2 regions of the Sphingomonas sp. AP28 genome follow, and region 1 is predicted to be linked to the other one. Evidence: riboswitches for the same ligand, from Rfam matches in the RefSeq annotation. Region 1 holds a riboswitch; the other holds the start of a gene.
What was found. Region 1 has a riboswitch for fluoride ahead of AC1MH0_RS21500 (voltage-gated chloride channel protein). Riboswitches for the same ligand answer to the same signal wherever they lie in the genome.
Positions count from the first base shown of each region.

Region 1 (3,739 bases):
GTCATTCCGATCAAAGCCAAGCCGAGTCGAAGCGACTTATGCAACGAGCGAGAATATCGCCCCTGGCGAGACTTTGGCATTGCGAACGCCCGCTGGCGAATAAGCCACGACTTGAACCTGGATAGCTTCCGCCGTCTTACGAGCGGCAGCGATTTTGACCGGGTCCGTATCTTGCCGAGTAGGATCCTGAACGGCATCGCGATTGAGCGGACCTGAACGCGGGTGCGCAGGATCGATGTTCTTGGCGGCGAGATCGACGTCACTGCAATTCTTGCAGGCGTAGCCGTTCACCTGCACCGGCGATGCATAATTGACGCTGCCGACGGCCATTTCATAATCCTTTCGGAACCGATCTTTATCGAATGAACGATAAGATCAGGTGCATGTGCATGTGCGCGAGTTGGGCCATCACTTTGGATGTAGATTGCGTCAGGAGACCGGTGCTGGCGTGAAGATCGTGCCTTCGGTCGAGGTCGCGGGTCGCCGCCGCCTCGCGCTCCAGCCCGCAAATCATGACATCTCCGTTCTGACGATGGCAGCCGTGACCGCGTCAGATGGCCGAACGGACCCCTTATCGCTAGATGCCGGCGTACCACTGGTATCCGGCTGAATCCTCCCAATAGCCGCCCTTTCCCGATCCGATTCTGGCGAGGCTGTCGACCAATTCGACCCGCATGACGTATTTCGCCTGCTTATAGCCGAGCTGGCGTTCGACCCGCAGTCGCAATGGTGCACCGTGTCTGACGCTCAACAGTTGATCGTTCATGCCCCAGGCAAGGATCGTCTGGGGATGATAGGTGTAGCGGCTCGCAATGATGATCGCCCGGAACTGCAATATAGGGCGGTTTTCGGCTCGCATTGCGTGAGACGGATCGATGCGGGGAACGCACGCTCCGTGAGACAGAAACCACATTCGGTGCGACCGACGCGCAATGCTGATCCGTTGGCTTACGGACGGCAAAAAGCGGTGGTTAGCGCCCGGGCAGCTTTCCGAGCCGGCATGGGGTCACTGCACGAAAGTGCGCTTTGCGTACGCCAGGCCCGAACGAACAGCGAACGACACGGATCGGTGGTTAGGCGACAGGCAGATTTCGGGATGGTTGAAAGCTGTCTTTGAGCGGTGTCATAACCGTTCTAGGCTGTTGAAAAAGTTGCTTCGGCTCGGAAGAGGCGTCGGTCAGGGCAATATTCTTCTCGTATCATGCCTATCATTGCAACTTCTTGTTAAAATTGGTCACCTCAACGCAGTCATATTACGCGCGAGGTCGTCGCACTGCCTGCTTGCCGAGTTTTTCGTGGATCTGCTCGACGATAAGATTGTTGCCACCTTCGACCGAGCGCCCTGTCAGATGGTAGAGCAGTCCGACCACGAACCCGCCGATCGGCAGCAGGTAGAGCAGCCAGGGAAAGGCGAAGCGAATCCGGGTTACGGCATCGAGGCTCCACAGGAAGGCTGCGCAGAGCGTTCCCACCGTTGCGGCCATCGGGACCAGGATCAAAGCCCACCGCAGCACCGACATGGCATGGGTGCGGCGATCGCGAATGAACGCTGCCATGTTGAACTGGTCGTAGAGATTGCGAAATGTCGCGCGCACGATTCCTCCTTGCTGCCTTACGGCGCCTGGTAGGAATCATCGGCCCTTGCGAGGGCGGTTCGGCCGAATGGCCCGGCGGAAATCCATCGCCGTGCCCGAGCATATGCTGTCCGACGGCGACCTGGTCAACCAACGGCAGGGTCACGATGAGACGATTGTTTTGCTGAGGATCAATAATTGGCTCACCCATGGAATAAACCCCGACGGGCGTCGTCTACCCTTTCGAGACTGATCCGCAGGAGGCTTATGCGTAGACGAAATTGGATGCTGGGTCTGACTGCTTCGGCCATGCTCACCGGCGCAGTCGCGGCCGCCCCCGCCGATGGCTACGCCAGCATGGTATCTGCCGCGATGGACCGGATGATGGCGGGCATGATGGTCAAGCCGTCCGGCGACGTCGACCGCGATTTCGTCGCGATGATGCTTCCGCATCACCAGGGCGCCATTGATATGGCGGTGGCAGAGCTGCGCTACGGCCATAACGAGCAGCTCAAGCGCATCGCGCAGGAGATCATCATCGATCAGCAGCAGGAGATCGCCGCCATGAAGTTGGCGATCGGTCAGCCGCTACCCCCTTCGACGCCAGCCCCGACGCAGGGCGGCGACCACCACAGCCATATGGAGCACTGACATGATCCGGACCTTCCTGCTCTCGGCCGCCTTGCTGATGAGCGCCGCACCGGGCATTGCCATGGCTCAGCAGGCGCCGTGGAACGCCAAGGACGTGCCTGTCAGCCACCGCGACCGCGTCTATGCATCCGAACAATTCTCCAACACGGTGTCGGTAACGGACCCGGCCGACAACAGGTTGCTCGGCGTCATCAAGCTCGGCGATCCGCAGCCGATGAATTTTTCCCCGCTCTACAAGGGGCAGGTGCTGGTTCACGGCCTCGGCTTCTCGCCGGACGGGAAAACACTGGCGGTCGTGTCGATCGGATCCAACGCCGTGTCGTGGATCGACACCGCCACCAACACCGTCAAGCACACGACCTATGTCGGGCGCAGTCCGCATGAGGCGTTCTTCACGCCGGACGGCAAGGAGGTGTGGGTCACGGTACGCGGCGAGGATTACATCGCCGTGCTCGACCCCACGACGTACAAGGAGACCGGTCGCATCAAGACGCCCGGTGGTCCGGGCATGACGATCTTCTCTCCCGATGGCCGATACGGCTATGTCTGTTCCTCATTCAATCCGGTGCTGGCCGTGTTCGATGTCTCGACCCACGCGCAGGTCGGACAGGTGGCGCAGCCGAGTCCGTTCTGTCCCAACATCGCCGCGACGCCGGACGGCAAGCAGGTTTGGTTCACGCTGAAGGACATCGGCAAGACGGTCGCATTCGATGCCAAGCCGCCTTTCGCGATCCTCAAGGTGCTGGATACCGGACCGATCACCAATCACGTCAACTTCGCCCGCACGGTCAAGGGACAGTTCGCCTATGTCACGGTGGGCGGGGAAAACGCGGTGAAGGTGTTCCGCACGTCCGACTTCGCGCTTGTCGCCACCATCCCGGTCGGCAAGATGCCGCACGGCGTCTGGCCATCGGGCGACGGCCGGCGCATCTATGTCGGGCTGGAGAATGCCGATGAACTTGCCGCGATCGACACCGCCGGCAACAAGGTCGTTGCCACCGTGCCGGTCGGACAGGCACCGCAGGCGATCGCCTATGTGCCGAACGCTGTTCCGACAGGCCCCGGCACCGACAATCTCCAACCGCTCGGTACGGCAGGCAAGGCGGTGCATCTGAACATGGGGCCGATTGGCGGCAATGGTGCGGCAAGCAGCATTACCCTCTTCGACCAGGGCATCATTCAGGTCGTGCAGAGTGCCGTTACCGGTTTGCAGCCCAAGAAGCCTTACATGCTCGTGCTCACCGCCAACGCGGACGGCAGCGGTGCGGTAGAGCCGCTTGCGAACTTCATGAGCAATCCGGCAGGTGCGGCGATCGTCAACGCATCGGGTCCGATCCGGCAGATCGTTCAGGGCAGTGCAGCGGCCCCCCGGCGCTTTCTGGCGGTCGCCGAGGTAGTGAATGGCGCACCGGGCCGCATCGTGCAGGTGCAGCGCGACTGAGATGGACCCGCTTGCCGCCGCGATCGAGCCCCTGGTCCCCGGTCTGCGCCGTTATGCCCGGTCGTGGTTGCGC
Region 1 is NZ_JBWXQI010000003.1:75,651-79,389, reverse strand. It holds gene AC1MH0_RS21510 (hypothetical protein) at 37-330, opposite strand; partial or broken gene AC1MH0_RS21505 (molybdopterin-dependent oxidoreductase) at 578-796, opposite strand; partial or broken gene AC1MH0_RS21500 (voltage-gated chloride channel protein) at 1,269-1,595, opposite strand; fluoride riboswitch at 1,619-1,695, opposite strand; gene AC1MH0_RS21495 (DUF305 domain-containing protein) at 1,884-2,225, shown strand; gene AC1MH0_RS21490 (YncE family protein) at 2,227-3,666, shown strand; gene AC1MH0_RS21485 (RNA polymerase sigma factor) at 3,668-3,739, shown strand, end outside.

Region 2 (3,739 bases), on a different replicon from region 1:
CCGGCGCTGCGATCGCCGCATCGCTGGTGTCATCGACGATCGTCCGCGAGCTCTTTGGCTATTCGTTCTCAACGTGGCGGCTGCATCTCCGGGGCGAAACCATAAAGAGCGCCCGCGATGTTGGCTGGGTCAGAACGCTCACGGCTGGCAAAATGATGCGGCGCGTCGAACGGGCCACGCCGTGCAACACGACGATTGCCGAGTTTCGCCGGGCGTTTCCGCTAGGTTCGACAAGTCGAGTCCTGCTCGTCGATGACCACGAAAATTATGGCGGCATCGTACAGACCGCCAGCGCATTCGCCGAAGACGTCGATCAGAAGGCGCCCATCGGGTCATTGGCGATCCACACGGGTCTGGCCCTTACGCCGGACGCGGACATCAGGAACGTCATGACCACGTTCGACACTGAAGGCGCGGACGAACTGGCCGTAGTTGGTAGTAACGGTGCGGTTCTCGGCATCCTGTCCGAGAGCTACGCGCGACGCCGCTACGCGGAGGAACTGGACAAGGCGCAACGTGAGCTATTTGGAGAAAGCTGACCACCACGCGATCAGAGACCGTGCAGCGACTTTACGGATCAGTCTCCGGTCGTCGCAGAAGCCTTGGCGCGGGGATCACAAGCGCGAGCGGCGCACGGCGCGGTGAGCTCGCGCCTCGCGAAGAGTGGCGTTCGGGGTAAGGCCAGTCGCCGGCACCTTCGGCACGGCGACGCGCTGTGACAGGTAGATGCCGTTGTGACCGGAGCAGAGGTAGGCGACGAAGCAGGCCACCGCGATCGGTACCGCATAGGCAGCGCCGAACAACTCGACGCCCATGAAGGTGCAGGCAAGCGGTGTATTGGCAGCGCCTGCGAACAGTGCGACGAAGCCGATCGCGGCGAACACGCCGGTCGGCACGCCGAACATAGGTGCGAGCGCGTTGCCGAGCGCGGCACCAATGAAGAACAGCGGCGTGACCTCCCCACCCTTAAAGCCGGCACCGAGCGTGACGACGGTGAACAGTAGCTTCAGTGCCCAACTCCACGGATGCGTGTCCGGGCCGAAGAAGCTGGCGATGGTGAGACCGTCACGTGTCGCTGCCAGCGTGCCGAGACCAAGATAGTCGCGCGTACCGAACAGGTAGACGAGCGCGATGACGGCGACGCCCCCTATGAGCGGGCGTAACGGACCATAGGGCACGACGCGCTTGAGCCACCCGCCGAGCGCATGATTGGCTTCCGCAAAGACGAGGCCGAGCAACCCGAACGCTACCCCAGCGATGCCGGCCTTGGCGACGAGCAGCGGATCGACGGGCGCTAGCGCATCGATCTGGTAGACGCCGTGGTGGATACCCCAGGCGAGGCACGTCCAATCACCGATCAACGCCGCGACGAGGCACGGCACCAGCGCGCGATATTCGACGCGCCCGATGGCCAGCACCTCCAGCGCGAATACCGCGCCCGCGATCGGCGTGCCGAACACTGCGCCGAACCCGGCCGCGATGCCGCCCATCAGCAGGATGCGGGTGCCGTCAGCATCGAGCTTGAGCGCGCGACCAAAGCCGCTGGCGAGACTACCGCCCAACTGGACGGCAGTGCCTTCCCGTCCGGCCGAACCGCCGAACAGATGCGTCACCACCGTGCCGAAGAAGATCAGCGGTGCCATCCGCAACGGTACCCCGCCGCCCGGTTCGTGGATTTGCTCGACAATGAGGTTGTTGCCGCCCTCCACCGAACGGCCGGTTAGATGGTAGAGCAGCCCAACCACGAAGCCGCTCACCGGCAGCAGGTAGAGCAGCCAGGGCGATGCGAACCGCAGGCGTGTGACCGTATCGAGGCTCCAGAGGAACGCAGCACACAGCGTCCCGATCAGCGCGGCCATCGGCACCAGGATCAGCGCCCAGCGCATGACTGACACAGCGTGATCGTGAAGGTTGCGGGCGAACGCCGGGACGTTCAACTGGGCGATAAGATTACGAAAGGTAGAGCGCACAATTCCTCCTTTGCTGCCTTGCGGCGCCAAGTAGGAATCATCGGCTCTTGTGAGAGCGGTTCGGCCAAGTAGCCCGGCGGGAATCCATCGCCGTTGCTGCGCATATGTCGTCCAAGGAAAATCTCGTCAACGGCCGGTTTGGGTCCGTTTCTCGTTTCACCATCCTATTTAGAAATTCGGCGTGCCGTCAGCCAGGGGGGTAATGCATGCCGCATGAGCCCCGCCTCGACATGAACGAACGGCCGAAGTTGGGGAGCGGAAACTACCCAGTGAACGTCCACAATTGGGTCGATCCCGCCTGCCGCGTACGACTATCAGGTGCTACAGGCCATGGAGTGCTGGTGGCCGTCGAACGACGTAACCGAACGGCTCGCCGATAACGTCTGAGGTCTTACGTTGATGGAGCAACTACCGCCTTCATTCGGCTGGCAAGTTCGCGTTCGACTTCGCGAGCCATCATGACAAGAAGGGACTGATCAAACTCCCCCGCCAGCGGCTCACTGTCCGCAACGCATATCGCGCCAAGCGCCAGTCCCGCGGGATCGGTAATAGGCGCGCCAGCATAGAAGCGGACGAATGGATCATTTCTAACGCTGTCGAACTCTTCAAAACGCGGATCGCTGCGCGCATCGGGGATGACCAGCATCTGCCCGCCCTGCCGAACCGTGACGGCGCAGAAGGCCGTGTTTCGCGGGGTTTCGGTGACACCCAGTCCACGTTCCGCCAACAAAGTTTGCATGCGTCTGTCGATGATTGAGATCGCCGCATACTGCGTCCGATAGTAATCGCGAACGACGTCCACGATGCGCTCAAGCTCCTCGCTGCCGCGCATTTCTAACGCTCTGCTCTGATCTACGGCAAGCTGTCGCTTCTTCTCATTAGAAAAAACGTCCAACCATGAACCGACGTGTGCCCCGTACACATCCATCTCCACACATTACCGTCGCGCAGATATAGAATGGTTTCATATGGCACGTGCAAGGAAATTATCATGTACTAGAAACGTAAATGCATGATTATAGCGTGGTTATAACGTGGAGCTAACGCCAAAATGCTTTATCAGCGGTTTTTGATGGCCATATTGGTTATTTATTGAAATGTTAACTGACGGCACCGTCAAAGTTGGTACGACGAAACCTCTATAAGGTTGCCGTCGGGATCACGCACATAGACCGAACATATCGGCCCCCGCGCGCCCTTTTTGATGACGGGGCCGGTTTCGATCGCAATGCCGAGGTTGCGGAAGTGGCCAGCGACTTCGGCGGGGGGCGTATCGGTCAGGAAGCAAAGATCATCGCTGCCGAAGGTCGGCGTACGCGCGGTAAACCACGCTTCCTGCGAGGCGGATATCGGGCGAAGGTTGATCTTGTTGGGGCCAAATATCATGCTCACGCGAATTGAACCGTCATTCGAGGATGAAACATGCCGCTCCATGCCGAGCGCCTTCTCGTACCACTCCGCCGAAGCATCCACGTCGCGCACGTTGAACACGACGTGATCGATCGCCTTCACTTTCATCGACTGCCCTCTCGGTCGCTGCGTTGGGGTGAAGCAGTTGATGTACGATCCGACCTCTGCGTGGTGGTCTTCATCATGTCCGCCACCTTCAATGCCAACGCCTGCATGGTGAACGGCTTCGTCAACAGCTCCATGCCAGGTTCGAGATGACCATTACCGACCGCGGCATTCTCTGCGTATCCTGTGATGAAGAGCACTTTCAGCCCCGGTCGCAGGGTCCGTGCCGCGTCGGCGACCTGTCGTCCGTTCAT
Region 2 is NZ_CM155283.1:2,065,781-2,069,519, reverse strand. It holds gene AC1MH0_RS09360 (chloride channel protein) at 1-539, shown strand, start outside; gene AC1MH0_RS09355 (voltage-gated chloride channel family protein) at 615-1,970, opposite strand; fluoride riboswitch at 1,995-2,071, opposite strand; gene AC1MH0_RS09350 (GAF domain-containing protein) at 2,362-2,898, opposite strand; gene AC1MH0_RS09345 (VOC family protein) at 3,087-3,488, opposite strand; gene AC1MH0_RS09340 (PAS domain S-box protein) at 3,485-3,739, opposite strand, start outside.
Region 2: another riboswitch for fluoride. It lies ahead of AC1MH0_RS09355 (voltage-gated chloride channel family protein); the one in region 1 lies ahead of AC1MH0_RS21500 (voltage-gated chloride channel protein).